DNA from 3 places in the Paenibacillus sp. N22P23 genome. Region 3 is predicted to be linked to each of the others. Evidence: riboswitches for the same ligand, from Rfam matches in the RefSeq annotation. Region 3 holds a riboswitch; each other region holds the start of a gene.
The links. A riboswitch is a leader RNA that binds a small molecule or an ion and turns the genes downstream of it on or off. The one in region 3 is predicted to bind cyclic di-AMP.
Positions count from the first base shown of each region.

Region 1: another riboswitch for cyclic di-AMP. It lies ahead of AC506A_RS22755 (histidine kinase); the one in region 3 lies ahead of AC506A_RS12030 (3D domain-containing protein).
Region 2: another riboswitch for cyclic di-AMP. It lies ahead of AC506A_RS24300 (C40 family peptidase); the one in region 3 lies ahead of AC506A_RS12030 (3D domain-containing protein).

Region 1 covers NZ_JBXENT010000006.1:195,808-201,616, forward strand. Annotated here, with positions in the region: gene AC506A_RS22740 (N-acetylglucosamine kinase) at 1-857, opposite strand, end outside; gene AC506A_RS22745 (zinc ribbon domain-containing protein) at 1,134-1,394, shown strand; gene AC506A_RS22750 (DUF445 domain-containing protein) at 1,531-2,790, shown strand; cyclic di-AMP (ydaO/yuaA leader) riboswitch at 2,989-3,142, shown strand; gene AC506A_RS22755 (histidine kinase) at 3,333-5,663, shown strand.
Region 2 covers NZ_JBXENT010000008.1:32,125-37,933, forward strand. Annotated here, with positions in the region: gene AC506A_RS24285 (YwhD family protein) at 117-641, opposite strand; gene AC506A_RS24290 (M1 family aminopeptidase) at 794-2,794, shown strand; gene AC506A_RS24295 (hypothetical protein) at 2,835-3,653, shown strand; cyclic di-AMP (ydaO/yuaA leader) riboswitch at 3,962-4,123, shown strand; gene AC506A_RS24300 (C40 family peptidase) at 4,128-4,628, shown strand; gene AC506A_RS24305 (hypothetical protein) at 4,745-5,164, opposite strand; gene AC506A_RS24310 (hypothetical protein) at 5,281-5,448, shown strand; gene AC506A_RS24315 (DEAD/DEAH box helicase) at 5,764-5,809, shown strand, end outside.
Region 3 covers NZ_JBXENT010000002.1:267,588-273,396, reverse strand. Annotated here, with positions in the region: gene AC506A_RS12050 (HNH endonuclease) at 1-24, shown strand, start outside; gene AC506A_RS12045 (CAP domain-containing protein) at 141-833, shown strand; gene AC506A_RS12040 (TetR/AcrR family transcriptional regulator) at 973-1,602, shown strand; gene AC506A_RS12035 (ATP-binding protein) at 1,681-2,820, shown strand; cyclic di-AMP (ydaO/yuaA leader) riboswitch at 2,887-3,091, shown strand; gene AC506A_RS12030 (3D domain-containing protein) at 3,195-3,983, shown strand; gene AC506A_RS12025 (polysaccharide deacetylase family protein) at 4,029-4,955, opposite strand; gene AC506A_RS12020 (alpha/beta fold hydrolase) at 5,124-5,809, shown strand, end outside.

The DNA of each region.
Region 1 (5,809 bases), on a different contig from region 3:
GTGACGAGCGTGGCCGATGGTGCCACGGCTGCAACAAACTCTTCAATCGGACCGCGAATCCAACCGCGGTCGCCGCGTGTCAGCAGACTGCCTGCAAGCACGACATCGAAGGTTTCGCCGGTCATCCCTAGACGCCGTGCAACAGCAACTACAGACTTGCCAAGCTCTGTCCCTTGATGTTGAAGGATAGCGATTGCCGCTTCATCACCAAGCGCCGCTGCTTCAAATAGCAGCTTCGTTACATCGACCGGCACTTTCTTCTCATGATCAAGGAAATCGTTCAGCATCGTTTCGACATCGCTGTATCCCAGATAAGCGAGCACCAAGCCCGTCAAAGCAGTTGGCTTCTCGCGGCCATCCCAGGCGCGGATAACGGTGCGGAATGCCTCAATGTTCAAGGATGCGCCTCCACCGAAATCGCCATGCATATATTCGAAGCCGCCGCATTGGATATGGACGCCTTCCTTATTGCGACCGGCGCAGTTGGTGCCGGTACCGCAAATGACGGAGATGCCATAGGAGCGGTCCGTGCCCGCACGCAGGCCAATCATCGTATCGCAAGTGATCGAATAGCGGGGCAGGCCGATCGCGCTCACGATAGGATGCAGAATACGATAATCGGCTTCACGATCAGCACCTGCAAGGCCAAAATAAGCATGCTGTACATCTTCATGTTTGACGCCTGCCTGTGTGAGTGCATCGGAAACGGCTTCCGCCAAGTGGCGAGCGGCGCCTTCAGCATCCAGCTGATGATTGCCGTTTCCGCTTAGACCTTTGCCAAGCACGTTGCCGTGTTCGTCGGTGAGCAAGGCGTGCGTTTTGGTGCCGCCGCCGTCTATGCCTAAATAATAAGTCATTAATGTCACTCCTACTCTATCTCGCTTCAATCTCTTGTATTCTCTTCTTGCCATAAGTAAAGTTAAAGCGGTTAAACTTTTACCGAAAAAAATATAGGAGCGAATTGGAGCAGTAAACTGCTTCTTCGAAAGTTAAAGTGCTTTAACTTTCATCTCCTTACCTTATTGTAGAGGAGACCGATTTATTTTTCAACCTTAATTTCGATGTCCTTCATGTACAAGCTTTCGCAAAAAGCATATAATGAATCCAAAATTACCCTCGGGGAGTGTCTGAACGTGAGTGTCAGCTACAAGAACTGTCAAAGCTGCGGCATGCCCATTGCCAAAGGCGATAAGAACGGTACGGAGGCCAGTGGAGCGAAGAGCCTAAAGTATTGCATCCATTGTTATGTAGACGGCCAATTCACTTTACCTGATCTAACGGCGAACGGCATGAAGGAGCATGTGAAGGGGAAGCTCGCGAGCATGGGCTTTCCGAAGTTTACGACGGGGTTCTTTACGCGCGGCATCCATAAGCTGGAGCGCTGGAAGAGCTAAGCGAGTGCAGGAGCGGCTTTGGCGGAGGAGAGACAGACCTCGGGTCTTGTCTCTTTTTTGTTGTTTTTAGGGCTGTTTTTGCAACTGATTCGTATGAAGTGGTATGGTGTAAAGAAGCACTAGTAGGAGGAAGAACATGGCGAACGAATCTAAGAAAAATAAACATATTGCAAATATATCGCTGGGTATCATGGCTGCAGGTTTCGCAGCAACGTTACCTTTCAGCGGCAAGGGGCTTAGCTTGCTGCATGTCGGCTTCGAGGCCGGCGTCATCGGGGGGCTTGCGGACTGGTTTGCCGTTACGGCGCTATTTCGCCACCCGCTGAGAATTCCGATTCCGCACACGGCGCTGCTGCCGCGCAATCGCAAGAAGATGTCGGATGGCATCGTGAGGGTGCTGGAGGATCGGCTGCTTGCCAAAGAGAGCATGATCGAGAAGCTGCGGCAGATCGAGCTCGCGAAGCAGCTGCTGCCGGCTCTACGCCAGGCGGCTCATTCAGCGATACACAGCGAGCGCTTGCCTCATCTGCTCGAGGGAGCGCTGCGTACGATAGAGCTGGAGAAGCTTGTTCCAATTCTCTCGGGGGAAATTCGCACCGCGGTGGAGCGAATTGATCTGGAAGCGGCGCTTCGCGGCTTCTTGCGAAATGCCGTGGAGAATGGCGTAGACGAGCGTCTGCTCGATTTGCTGCTGGAGCGTGCGGAAGAATGGGCAAGCACGGAGGGGATGCGCCGCGAGCTGGGCAATGCGGCGATGCAGCTCGTGAAAGGGCTGAATCTGGGCGGTCTGATGCAGTTTGCGGTCAATGCGTTCATCGGCTATCTGGATGAGGATAAACTGGGCACGATGCTGCAATCTTTTATCCTAACGAAGATTCATGAGCTCAAAGTTCAAGGCACAGATCGGCGTGCTGTTATTATGAAGCATCTGCATCAAGGGCTGGAGATGTTGATTTCGCGTTTGTCCGAAACCGGACAGCTGAATGCGCTGCGCGATGAGCTGCTCGCTTCATTCGATCTGGATGGCGAGATGACGCGATTGTTCGAATCGCTGCGCGAGAAGGGAATAACGTTCCTCCATTCGGAGGATTTCGCTGCCAAGGTTTGGCCGATGCTGGAGAGCCTGCTTGATCGCTTGGAGGAGAACCACGGATTAGTCGAAGATGCCGAGCAGTGGCTGAAAGGGCAGGTTGCCGGACTCATTGAACGCAATCATACGAAGATCGGTTCATTCGTGAAGGAGAACCTCGATCGACTCGACAATGATCAGCTGGTGGAGTTAATAGAAGATAAAGTGGGTCAGGACCTGCAATGGATTCGGGTCAATGGTGCCGTTTGCGGTTTCTTGATCGGTCTATTATTGCGGTTAATTGAAATGGGCTTCGGTTATAACTAAATAAGAAGAAGCAGTCCGTTCTATTTCGCCTTATTTGTGAGAAACGGCAAATTAGTGAGGTAGAGTGAGGCTGCTTGCGATCGAATCGATTGTAAGCGTTATATTCGCGATAGTTGGCTGGAAATGAGAACGAAACCGTTTGCGGCCTTCCTTTACAAAAGACATGCGCAGGCGTAACATACGATTCATGCTTAATCTTCTGCAATAGCGCTGAATTTCTGAATAGAAATCGGGGGAACCACTCATCTGGGGTGAATCTTGAAGAACAGACCGTTTCGGTCAACGCTTTAAGTAGGGCGACTCTCACGCCCGAATCCGTCAGCTAACCTCGAAAGCGTACTAGAGAGGCAACGATTGTTCGTTCGTGCATATAGACACTTTAATTATAACTTGTGCCTAGAAGCCGCGAGAGGCGTTCCTCTGTGTTAAAGAGGCAATCCCTGCAGGCTTCTTTTTTGTGCTGTTTAGGAATGGACACAAAAAAGAATAAGTTTGCGAAGAATATGTAAGTTTATAGGTGTAGAAAGGAAGGCGAAGTTGTCATGGCTGGTTACCGCCGCAAAACCCCGGAAGAATTGCTCTTATCCATCTCCAAAATTCATCGCGGCCGTCTTAAAATTTATGTTGGTGCCGTGAGCGGCTCAGGCAAAACCTATCATATGCTGCGTGAAGGCCAAGCGCTGAAGCAGCAGGGCATTGAGGTTGTCGTCTGCGCCGTGTCGACGATGCGCCGGCCGGAAACGGTGGAGCAGCTTGCTGATTTGGAGCGGATCCCGAGCATTCATTGGTACAAGGGGGACGTGGAGAAGAAGGATCTTAACTTGGATGTCATTCTGGAACGGAATCCGGAGGTGCTGCTTGTTGACGGGCTGGCCCACGAGAACCGTCCGGATGCGAAATTCCCGACTCGTCTGGAGGACATTCAATTTCTTCTGAGTCACGGTATCAGTATCATCACAACCGTGAATGTATACGAACTCGAAGGGGTAACCGAGCTTGCACAGAAGCTGACAGGCATTACAGCGGAATGTACGGTGTCCGCGGATCTGCTGGAATTGGCGGATGAGGTAAGGCTTATCGATGCATCGCCGGAAACGATTCTGACACGCCTAAATGAAGGGCGTTTAAACAATATTAAAGATCCCGGGCTGCTCAAGCGCGGGAACCTCGGCAAGCTCAGAGAAATTGCGCTTCGACTGATGGCCGAAGGCGTGAACGAGTCGCTTGAGAAATACCGCGAGGAGCAGGGCTTCATCGGGCCGTCGGGCGCTACGGAACGGATTTTGGTTGCGGCGCAGTATCACTGGAATGGTTCGATCTATATTCGGCGCGGTCAGCAAATCGCCAAGCGGCTAAGCGGCGACCTGGAGGTTGTGGTCTTCGTCGATTCCAGCCAGGAGCCTACGAAGGAAAGAGATGATTTCAAACGTTCCATTCTGAAGCTGACTGAGAAGGTGGATGCCGGCTTCAGAGAAATTTCAGTGAATAACAGAAGGCAGATTCCGCGTGCGCTCATCAAATACGCGATGCTGATCAATGCGACCCGCATCGTCATGGGTCATTCCAAGCAGACGCGTGCACAGGAGATCGCACAAGGCTCAATCGCGGGCAGCGTGCTGAAACAGATGCGGAACATCGACGTTTTCTTCATGGCGGACAGAGCCGAGCATGAGGGAGAGCGAGTGCTGCCAACGAAACGGGCGACGCCGAAGATGACAGCGGAGCCATACCGGAGGCTAAGTGCGCAAGAGGTAGAGAAGAAGATCGAGCGGATTCGCCGCGGGAAATTCAAGGTCTATGTCGGCGCAGCACCCGGGGCAGGCAAGTCCTATATGATGCTTCGCGAGGGCAATGATTTGCTTCGCAAAGAAATCGACGTTGTAGTCGGTCTAATGGAGACTCATGATCGTGCGGAAACGCAGGATCAGGCCGGACGACTGGAGGTAGTGCCTCGTCTGTCCATTGACAGTGATGGCAAGGTTCACTCCGAGATGGATGTGGATGCGATTATTAAGCGCAATCCGGAGGTTGTGCTGATCGATGAACTGGCCCATATCAATGCACCGGGCAGCCGCAACAAGCGCCGGTATGAGGATGTACAGGAGATTTTGGATGCCGGCATATCCGTTATTGCTACCATGAATGTACACCATCTGGAAAGCTTGAAGGATGCTGTGGAGCAGATTACGGGGATCGCAGTGAATGAGACGGTACCGGACATGATGCTGCGGCTTGCCGAAGAGGTGGAGCTGATTGATGTGGCGCCGGACACGCTGCAGCAGCGAATGCGGGAAGGTCATATTTATAAAATGGACGACGTCGAAGACGCGCTCTGCGGCTTCTTCAAGACAGGTAACCTGATTGCGCTGCGCGAGCTTGCTTTGCGGGAAATCGCTGACGATGTCGATGAGCGTCTGGAATCGTGGGAACGCAACGGTTCGCTTCGCGGTCCATGGCGGCGCCATGAATCGATCTTCGTGGCGGTAACGGTGAACAAGAAAGCGGAGAGACTCATTCGCCGCGGCTTCCGAATAGCGCATAGGCTCAAAGCGGATTGGCATGTCCATTACGTGCAAACGGATGCGGTGCCGGGTGAAGAGGAGCGAATAGAAGAGCTGCAGGAGCTGACAGCGCGTCTTGGCGGCACGTTCGAGGTCGAGCGCAACGTCTCGCGTAACGATGTACCTGCTGCTCTGCTGGCGAAGGCAAACGTACTGAAAAGCACGCAGATGGTGCTCGGTCAATCCGGTCAAGGCTTCTGGAGCAAGCTGCGGCATAAATGCGTGGTCGACACCATTTTGCGTGAAGGACGGCACATGGATGTGCTTGTTGTAGCGGATTTTAATCCAAATATCGAAATTGGAGAAGAATAGATACTGGGGTTTAGGTACACATTTATTCACAAGCATGGATATCCATTAAACTTGGTAATATGTGAGATTACCTGACAATTTAAAAATTTAAATTGAAACAACCCTCTTTTCTTGGTAGAATCTTTAGTGTATTAAAGATAACTTGT
Region 2 (5,809 bases), on a different contig from region 3:
TATACCATAACTAGGATGCACTTCGAAACAGAGAAAAATAAAAAGCCGCTTCGCCTTTCTCCACTTAAGAGAAACGGCAAAACGGCTTTATCGGCAGCAAAAGTGCATGTTCTACGTTATACGTTCAGTGCTTCCTTCAACTTATCAGGCGAGCGGTCCCACCACTCCTGATTGTTGGTTACGAGGAGTTTCTTGAGCGCAGCTTTCTCTTCCGTTCCAAGCTCATCGAGCACGAAACGGCGTTTGATCGCGTAATCCAAGTTGTTGACATGCTGAGCTAGAATTTTCCAGCCTCTGCGCGCTTCTGTGTCCACCAGCATCGGGCAAGCGGTTGCCCCTGCGTAGAACGAACCTTCTTCATTACGGTCAACGGCTACCCAGACAATCCAGCACAGACGGCCGTTAGGCACATCTTCCTTGTTCGTGCTGAATTTGATCCCCTTCTCGATCTTGCTCTTCGCATGCATCGCGCCTACATCAATGTAAGCCTCGCCGTTATCGATCATGACGCAGGATACGCTGCTCAGGTCAATCGTCCCTGCACCAAAGCCTTTATGTTCCTTATTGCTCACCACGTTCAAAGAGAGAGACTTCTTCTCTTTCTTCTCTACGGGCTGTTGATCTTTCTCTTGTTCACTCATCTTACGTTCCAACTCCCATCTAAAAACGCTGCGATTCCACGTCCGGCGCGGTTTCCGCGCCTGTCCGCACATTAATTCCATTTTAGCTAATAATCTCGGAAAAGCAAACATATACATGCTTTAGAAGCTTGTCAACGGGAGGGAATCTTTCAATGAATCCACGTCACGCCAAACGTTTTCTACTCTTTGCCCTCGTCGCCGTGATTCTGGGTGCAACGGCAAGGCAAGGGTTCGGAGATGCCTGGGTTTCGCAATATACATACGCCTCCGCTCCTGCCAAGAAAGACACGGCGCCCAAGCCTGCCGCTCCGTCCACCGCGCCGGAGCCCGATATTGTGATGCAGCCAAAGCCGGTCTCACTCAGCAAACGGGTCACGGAGTACCACATCGATGTGAAACTTCAGGAGGATACGCACATGCTGATCGGGGAGCAGTCTGTCACTTGGACAAACCCCGGCAGGCAGCAAGTGTCCGAGATGTATTTTCATCTGTATCCGAACGCCTTCCGCTCCAAAGACACAACTTTCATGAAAGAGTCCGGCGGTCAGCTCCGAAATGATAAAGCGACTTCGGACAGCATCGGCTATATGAACCTGCTTTCACTCGAGACGACGGAAGGCTACAGCCTTCTCCCGCGCCTGCATTATGTGCAGCCCGATGACAGCAATCCAAACGATTTAACGCTGGCCAAGCTGCGTCTGCCCCATGCTGTCGCCCCTGGCAAGAGCGTCACGCTCCGCATGAAATTTGAGGTCAAGCTTCCGGAAGTGTTTGCGCGGATGGGTTACTCCGGCAACTTCATTATGGCTGGCCAATGGTTTCCGAAGCTGTGCGTTTACGAGACGGCAGGCACACGCGGCCGAGCAGCAGAAGGTTGGAACATTCATCAGTATCACGGCAACTCGGAGTTTTACAGCGATTTTGGCATCTACAGCGTGAAAATCAACGTCCCGGACAGCTATAAAGTAGCGGCAACCGGTTTCCAAACTAAACCTTCCATCGTAGCCAACGGACGCAAAACCTACCAATACTACGCCGATGACGTGCATGATTTTGGCTGGTCTGCCTCACCGGATTTCGTCTACGCAGAGGAGCCTTTCTCCACAGACGGCGTTCCGGGCGTTCGAATCAAGCTCTACTTGGATCCGCTGCACGCCAAATTCAAGGACCGCTACATGCACGCAGCCAAATCCGCGCTCGCCAAATATGCACAATGGTACGGCGCTTACCCATACACCACCCTCTCTGTCGTAGTTCCCCCTAAGGGAGGCAACGGTGCTGGCGGGATGGAATATCCGACACTCATTACCGCATTTGCCGCGGAGAACGAGAACCCCGGCTACGATCTGGAGCGAACGGTCGTCCACGAGATCGGCCATCAATATTGGTACGGCATGGTCGCCTCCAATGAATTCGAAGAGGCATGGCTCGACGAAGGCTTCACCTCCTATGCCGAGGACAAAGTGATGGAAAGCGAATACGGCGTGGAGCCGAATTTGCCGGTGGAAGCAAGCTACATGACGAACCCGGCTCCGCTGAAGCAGCTGTCTTGGTCGTATCACAGCAACAATCACTATGCGGAAAATGTGTACATGCGCGCGAAGCTTGTGCTCTTCGGCATCGAGAAGCAGGTCGGAGCCCAGACGATGCGTAAGATTATGCGGACCTATTTTCAAAAATATAAATTCAAACATCCTTCCACCGCCGACTTCCAGCGCGTCGTAGAATCCGTAACGAAGAACAAGTGGAACGACTACTTCAGCCATTTCGTGTACGGGGATGCCATGTCCGATTACTCGGTCGCTTCCATTCATGTACGCCCTGTGAAGCAAGGCAACGAGACGCAGTACGAATCGGTCGTACTCATTAAGAAGACAGGCGGCAGCTCTGGGCCGGTGTCGGTCGTGTTTCATTTTGCAGATGGTACGCTGATGCCTAAAGTCTGGGATGGCCAAGAAACCCACATACAATATAAAATCGTCCATTCTTCCAAACTGCTGTGGGCCGCCGTCGATCCACACAACGACAATGTGCTCGACAACAAACATATCAACAACTTTATGAAAGCCGAGCTCGCAGAGAAACAACGCACACGCTGGAGTGTCGGCGTCTCCAAGCTGATTGAGAGTATATTTGCTTCCATTGCATGGTGACGATACTGCCTCGCAAAAACTTTCTAGGAGGTGATGATAAATGAGAACGCACCTAAAGCAAGGCTGGCGACTGACCGTTAAGCACTTCTACATTATCATTATGCTGTTTCTATATGAGCTGATATGGGGCTTCTTCCTCTATCGAACCATTGAAGGCATTACCGTGCCGCTGCTAAAAAGGTTCCCGGACAGCATCGGCAGCGGCGGTACAGCCGTTCAGCTCTTCATGACGGAAGCGCAGTTCCAGCTCATCAAGACCGATCTGATCCGCCCCTATGTCTGGCTCTTCTGCGGGCTGCTTGCGGGACGCATCATCATTACCCCGTTCCTGAATGCCGGGCTGTTCCACTCCCTCCATCATGTCACGGACGACAATGGTACGAAATTTCTAAAAGGCATTCGAGCTGCTTGGAAACCCGTCGCGCTGCTCTACTTGGTGGAAACGACGCTCACGCTTCTACCGGCCATTTGGCTGCTGCCGCGGGCGTTAACGAAGCTGCTCGGGAGCAATTCACTGCTGGAGTTTGCGCAGCAGGCGGGGCCTTGGGCGGGCGCTTGGCTCGCCTGGGCGGTTCTGATCCACCTCCTCTTCCTCTCCATGCAGTTCGGAGCGGTCGCCGGAACCGGTGCCCTCAAGTCCTTGTGGGGCGGCATCGTGAATTTCCTGCCCTTCGCGGGTATTTCCATTCTCATGTGGGCGATCGGAGCCGTGCTCAGCATGACAATTGCCTCCGTATCGCTGCTTTGGGCAGGTTTGCTGGCGCTCATCCTGCATCAAGGCTACCAGTTGATCCGAACCATTATGAAGGTATGGACGGTAGCCGCCCAGTACGATGCCTGGCAGTCGAAACAAGTCTAATCCATGCGAGGAGGCCGCCCACCATGTCATGTTGATGACAGTGGGACGGTCTCCTTTTTAACTAATAACTGGCATATAAAAGACAAACCCCTCGGCAGAGCGGGTTTTTTTGACATGCGCTTAGATTCAAGATGAGACATGCTTTGCACGGTGGTCCCGGGTGCGAGCGAGCACTCAAAACAGCTCAAACTAGCGGCTGCTATACGAAAATGAGAGATAAAAGGTTGCATTCTAATAATTTTAATTTGTGAACAAGTTGTGAACTAGGAAGGAGAAGGAAGAAAATGATCGAATAATTATGCCTAGAAATGAAAATTTTGCCGAATTCCCATCACGGGAAACGGGGGAACCATCTTGGGTGAATTGATCCCGACATCCGCACAATGCCATTCGCGGAATGCCAGAGGTGATCATAGGGAGCCTTCAACCGAACCCCACAGCTAACCTCGTAGGCACTGGAAGGAGTTTCCCGTTTTGAAAAAGCTTTCTGCACTTTTGATCGGACTGGCGATGCTTCTACTTTTTCAAACAGGAAGCGTTTTCGCGCAATCCAAAATGGATGGGGTCATCACAGATCTGATCGGTACACCTTATGTGTACACCGGCACTACAACGAAAGGGTTTGACTGCTCCGGATTTACCATGTACGTGTTTAATAAACTCGGCGTGGATATCCCGCATGCTTCCCGTTCGCAAGCACACCTGGGCAAGAAAATCGCGAAAGCAGATTTGATCCCAGGCGACCTCGTATTCTTTAATACGACTGGCAAAGGAATCTCGCATGTTGGCATTTATGTTGGGGAAGGCAAGTTTGCACACTCCTCCAGCAGCAAAGGCGTAACCATCAGCGGCTTGAATGATTCCTACTATTCAAAACGGTACGTTACAGCGCGCCGCGTGATGAGTACGGAAACGTATGAGAAATACGCAGACGAGCCTTCTGACGAAGCGGTTGGCGGCGAAGACTCCGAGTAAGATTGACCTGCACCTTCCTCAGGTGCCTGTGAAAGCACAAAAGAAGCCGCAGCTGTTCGTCCTTCGGGACAAGCACCTGCGGCTTCTTTTGTTATATTCGAAGAAATCGGAAGGTATTACCGCCTTAAGTAGCGCACCCACCAGAAAGTCCGGCCAACTTGGACATCAAGCTTGCTGCCAAGCGGTGCAAACAGATCATGCAGCTCAATCGGCGTCGCACAGCCCTCGCTGCGGCGGTCGGCCATGACGACGATTGCGCCTGAGGCAAGCCGCTCATGCCAGGCTTCGAGGAAGTTTTGCCGCTCACCTGCCGGCAGCTCGCCGAGGCAGAAACAAGCAAGCCCCGCATCGAAAGTATCGGCAACCGCCGCAAGCTCCTCCTGGCGAACCGCCTTCGTCACCGGCGTCGTCAGGCGCGGCGTTCTCGGTCCTGTCACCCGCAGCACGCGCCGTCCCGCCAGCGTATCCGTTAAACCAACCTCAAGCTTTTTCCACTCTGCTCGCCGATTCTCTATGCTGTCCCGCCATCCTGCCATCCCGGATTCCTCCTGTATGGATTCTTTTTCTAAGTTTATGTTGTAAAACCTGACAAATGACCGATTTTTGCAAGTGGAACCTGCGGTAGACTGTCTAAAGAGGAATCGATTGACTCATGATGAATACTAGGATGATAGAGGTGGAGATGGGCATTGGCGCGACGGCTGGCTGGTGCCGAGAAGATGGAGAAAGGCGCTGGCGCGACAGCTGGTGCCGAGTGGTGGAGCTGCTGTTCGCCGGAATGTTGCCCCGGGCTGGGACAGCGACAGTGGTTGCACGCTAACGAATCGTGGAGGTCTTATTTTAGGGGAAATCGCTACATTTCGATTCTAACGAATCCTAGCGGTCTTATTTAGGTGAATTGGGATGGAAAAGGGCAATCTCCGGCCAAATAAGACCTGTAGGATTCGTTAGATTTTTCTATCGTGTTTGTTGGCCGAAATAAGGCTTGTGTGGTTCGTTAGAATTTCAAGTCGAGTTAGTTGGTCTGAAATAAGGGATTTCTGGAATGCGTAACAGTCAAAATCAGCGACTGTCGCCATCCTCAGGAGACGGAAGTTATACGTTCTGAGCATTTCAAAGAAAAGGAGCTTCCACTATGTCACTCTTATCCCCCGCGCTCGCGGGATTTCATAAGACGCTGG
Region 3 (5,809 bases):
GACTTTGTTTTCGATGATTTTTAGCATCTGAACGTTGTGTTTCCATATTTTATGAGGTGTTTTTTGCTGTTTCCCCGTGTTAACATGGGTGGCGTCGAAAGGTCGGCACACACGATAACCATAACAAGGAGGAAATATTCATGAAGATGCAACCATTTCGTATAGGTGTAGCTAGCGTACTCGCAGCCGGTTTGATCGCGGTTGGAGGAGGAGCAGCCCTGCAGAAGGCAGAAGCAGCCACAGTGAACAGTTCCGTCACGTATAAGGTTACGAGCAGCGACACGATGTACAAAATCGCAACGAAATACGGGATCAGCCTAAGCAAACTAATTGCAGCTAATCCAACCATCGCTAACCCGAATATCATCTGGCCGGGCATGACGGTTAAGGTTCCCGTAAGCAGCACGACAGGGACTTCGAACAACGGATCGTCGAACACGAATACAGGGACAAGCACAACAGACAAGAGCACATTTGCCGCTCAAGTCGTTACGCTGGTTAACAAAGAACGTGCCAACGCAGGTCTTGGTACACTGAAATCCGATACGCTCTTGACGAAAGTCGCTTTGGATAAGGCTAAGGATATGTATACGAACAATTACTTTGATCATAATTCGCCAACTTACGGTTCGCCGTTTGATATGATGCGTGCTTATGGCGTTTCTTACTCTTATGCAGGTGAGAATATCGCGAAGGGTCAACGTACGCCGGCAGAAGTGATGCAGGCATGGATGAACAGCCCGGGCCATAAAGCGAACATTTTGAGCAAAAACTTCAACAAAATCGGCGTTGCTTATTACAACGGCGAGTGGGTACAAGAATTCACGTCCTAATATTTTATAATTAAGATAAGAGCGGCCGAGCATCGGCTGCTCTTTTTTTGCATTCTAGTTGACGATTCTGTAACCGTCGGTTATTCTGTGACCGATGGTTACCAAATTACTTGAGTCTAAACATGAGGTGTGCTGTCCTATGACCACAAGAAGAAAACAATTAACGGAAGAGATGAAAGCAGCGATTCGTGCCGCAGCAGCAGCTTTATTCGCAGAGAAGGGTTACTCATCTGTGACGATGCGCGAAATTGCCAAAGCAGCAGGCTGCTCGCATACCGCCATTTATTTATATTTCAAAAATAAAGAAGAGCTGCTTCAGCAGATTGCGATTCCTTCGCTGCTCACGCTGGAACAGAAGCTGTTAGACTTAATAGTCGGTAAACCGGATTCGGCAGCCTTGGATAAACTGCTCGACGTATGCAGCGAATATGTTCGATTCAGCCTGACGAGCGGCAGTTTGCAAACGGTCTTGTTTATGTCCGCCTCGGTACGAGTAGATGATCCTCAGCCAGAGCTCGAAGTCAACGTTATCCGCAACAGACTGTTCGCTCACATTATGCAGGTGCTCTTTATTGCCGTCTCTGAAGGGTCAGTGGAACCGAGACAAGAGGCTGCATTGAACAATGGCCGGATCTTGTTTTATTACCTGCAAGGCTTCATCAGCACTTACAGTGGACATGCGGAACCAACGGATGAGCTGCTTGAGCGGACGATGCCTATATTCAAGCAAGGCATTCTAACGATGATTCGCGGTTTGAAACAACATTAAAACTTTCTCACGTGCAGGGTTTGTAAGAATAAGAGGCGAAATCCTAATGTAGACTTCATCACCCGGAGGGTTTGAAACATGAGGCGTAAAGCCGTTTATTGTAACAAGTCGCTTGCTGTGAACGTGAAGAGGAAGCTCGGAAAGATGAATCATGGTGTTGACGATGTAGATTCCAGGTCTGATATGCACAATTACCAACGTTTGATCAAATATTTGCCGGAACCGATTTTTGTGCATGACGGCAACGATATTTTGTTTGCCAACCAAGCTGGCCTTAAGCTATTGAACATTTCAGAAAGCGACTTGATTACAGGCCAAAGAAGCTTTCGTTACATACATCCGGATTATTGGGAGCGATCCGCAGCACGAATTCAAGCGATTATGCAGACGGATGAGCCCAATGAATTTCTAGACTGCAAGCTGATTGCAGAAGGCGGCGAGATCATCGACGTCGAGGTGTCCAGCACGCGAATTCGCAATTACTTGAATAGGGGCACCGTCGTGCAAAGCGTGTTTCGCGATATTCGTGAGCGAAAGAAGGAAGAGGAAGCGCTGATTCAGTCGGAGAAGCTGTCTGTCGCCGGCCAAATGGCAGCAGGCATCGCACACGAAATTCGAAATCCGCTTACGTCGCTGATCGGCTTCTCTAAATTTCTGAAGACGAAGATTGACCAGTATCATGAATACTTTGATATTATGCTTGTCGAACTGGACCGGATTAATTCGATCGTGCAGGAGTTTATGGCGCTTGCCAAACCGCAGGCGAATCAGTTCCGTAAACATGACTTGGTCAAAATCATTCAAAGCGTATTGACGCTTCTAGAAACGCAGGCGATTCTGCGCGATGTACAGATCGTCTCGCGTACGGATACGACTGCAGCGGAGCTGCTCTGTGATGAGAACCAGCTGAAGCAGGTGTTCGTCAATGTGCTCAAGAATGCGATCGAGGCTATGCCAAGCGGGGGCATGATTACGATCGACTTGAAGGCGCAGCAGCAAAGCGAGCTGATTGTCGAAATCATTGATCAGGGGATCGGTATTCCGCAGGATCAGCTGCCTAAACTGGGCGGGCCATTCTTCACCACGAAAGACAGCGGAACGGGTCTTGGACTTATGATTTGTTATCGAATTATCGAAGGCCACCATGGACGAATGGACATTACGAGCATCCCTGAGAAAGGGACTACCGTAAGCATCTTTCTTCCGCGAAATGGATAATTATTGGTCATTTTGAGGGCTGTTCCTGTATTTACCGGTAGGATTCGCCTTGCCGGATATGGTATTCTATTACGCGAGCCGAAACTTAACGTACGGGGGATCTTTTAGGGAGTGGCATCACTGCCCTCCGGCCTGACATTCCGCCTAAGTGGAATGCAGTGCTGAACGCGCATTTGGCGCTGGGGTGAATCGCTTAGTTCACGAAGCGTAGGGTTGAACTCCTCAATCCGAATCCGACAACTAACCTCGCAGGCCGCATGCGATAAGGAAGATTATGACACGCTATTAAGCTGTGTGTCCTTCATCGCGATGACGGAATAAATCCGCACACTTGTGGATGATATCCGTAAATCAAAAGGAGGCAATACAACTTGATGAAACAGGTATGGAAGAAGAGCGCGATAATTGCAGCGCTTAGCTTTGCTGTTCTTACACACACGGCAAGCGCAGCATCGACCTACAGCGCGAAAGATGGCGACACGTTCTGGGAGCTTTCCAAGCAATTCGGCATTTCACTTCAGCAGATGCTGAAAGCTAATCCCATGATCGATCCACAAAACATCTATGAAGGGCTTAGCATCGTTATCCCAGCTTCGAAAGCTGTAAAGAAGACAACGACTGCCAAGGCGGCACCTAAGGCGGCACCTAAGGCGGAAGCGAAAGCCGCAACTAAGGCAAAAGCTGCTCCTAAGGCAGAAGCAAAAGCAGCCCCGAAAGCGAAAGCTAAGGCCGCGCCGAAAGCTGTAAAAGCAGCGTCTAAAGCTGCAGTAGGCAAAGCGATGAAAATGACCTCTGTGGACAGAGAAGAAGAAATCATCACAATCGGCAGCAGCAATTATAACTATTCGGAAGTTGTTCAAGCAAAAGCAAGTGCTTATACAGCAGCCGCTTCTGAGAACGGCTCATGGGGTGCTGTAGACTACTTCGGTAATCCGCTTAAGCTTGGAACAATTGCAGTTGACCCGAACGTTATCCCGCTTGGCAGCAAGGTCTATGTTACAGGCTATGACCATGGCGGACTTCCGGCTGGCGGCATGATGGCTATTGCAGCAGATGCAGGCAGTGCCATCAAAGGCGATCGTATCGATATTTTCGTACCGCAATCACAAGAGCAAGCCAGCATGTTTGGCTTCCAATACGTGAAAGTATTCGTTCTAGAATAATAGTTACAAATGCAAACGGCAGCCCGGCGGGCTGCCGTTTTGTTTTTACTTTGTCCGTGTACCGCGAGCCTCAGGTTTATTCAGGAGCTCAGGCAGCGTTACAATCTGATAGCCTTTGCTGCGCAGCAGTCGAATCAGCCGTGGCAGGGCAGCGATTGTCCCTGATAAATCCTGACCTTCGCCTCCGCCGGCATGCTGCAAGATAATCGAACCGGGCTGCAGTGTTCGTTTGATATTGATGAGAATGCTATTGCTGTCTAGACTTTTCCAATCGACGGAATCCACATCCCAATTGACGACAATATAGCCTCGCTGCCTCAGCCAATCGACTTGCTGAGGGGTGATTTCACCGTAAGGCGGTCGTATGAATTTGGGGCTGTATCCGGCAAGAGGGCGCAGTATCCAATCGGTTTGCCAAATTTGCTGCTCGAAGGCATAACGGGAAATACGTGAGAATACCGCATGATCATACGAATGATTGCCGATGATATGGCCTTCTTTACGCATGCGCCTTACAAGGGCTGGGTGTTTGGCTGCTCGGTTGCCGACAACAAAGAAGGTGGCTCTTACTTTATAACGAGCGAGAATCTCCAACACCTGAGGCGTGTAGCGCGGATCTGGCACGTCATCGAAGGTTAGCGCCACTCTTCGTACACCGCGTGGTCCCCAAACAACGAAAGAACCGGGAAACTGCTTCTGCAGCGTTACCCATGACATCGCACTGCGTTTCTTCTTCCTGCGTTTCTGCTCACTGTTGAAGGCCACGGAGTCCGCGTGCTTGGCAGTGGTATTAATCCCGTGCCCTTCTGGGTTGACTGCAGGCTGTAGATGACGACTTGAGTCACTGGCATGCGGCAGGCCGTCAGCTGAGGAGGTGGCATCGTCAGCATGCATTTGCGACGAGGAGCCTAATAATGCGGTCCAGGCAAGCAGCAGCACTAACACCCGTTTTGTTACAGGCATCCCGAACATGTTCTTCGTCCCTCCGCTCCTTGCGAAAATGTACTTGAATAGCCGTTCATAAACCGGTCGCTCTCATTTTGCCCTGCCATCCTTTGATCATGCATGAAAGATCCCTCTTTACACCGTTAGTCTCAAACACGTAACATGTAAGGGAATAAGTTGAAAAGGGGATAGAACATGCCAGCCATTGATATGCCGCTACATGAATTGAAAACGTATTCAGGAATCAATCCAAAACCTGCAGACTTCGATGCATACTGGGAGCGCGCGTTAGCGGAAATGCGCCAGACAGATGCTGCCGTAGAACTTATTCCTAGCGCTTTCCAAACGCCACAGGCGGAATGCTTCGATTTATACTTTACCGGCGTCAAAGGTGCGCGTGTTCATGCGCAATATGCGCGTCCTCGGAACGCGACTGCGCCACACCCAGCAGTTGTTCAATTTCACGGTTATACCGGCCATGCCGGCGATTGGACGGAGCGACTTGCTTATGTATCGCTTGGTTATTCCGTGTTCGCCATGGATTGCCGCGGTCAAGGCGGCAAATCCGAAGACTCAGGGAGTGTGAAAGGCAATACCCATCAAGGTCACATCATCCGTGGTCTTGACGATGAACCGGATCAACTGCTGTTCCGCCACATCTTCCTCGACACGGCTCAGCTTGCAGGCATCGCCTTGGACATGCCTGAGGTGGATCCAAGCCGAGTCTATGCTATGGGCGGCTCGCAAGGCGGCGCCTTAACGATTGCATGCGCGGCGCTTGAGCCAAGAGTATCCAAGCTTGCGCCTGTATTCCCGTTCCTCAGCGACTATAGACGCGTATGGGAAATGGATCTGGCCAAGGACGCCTACCATGAGCTGCG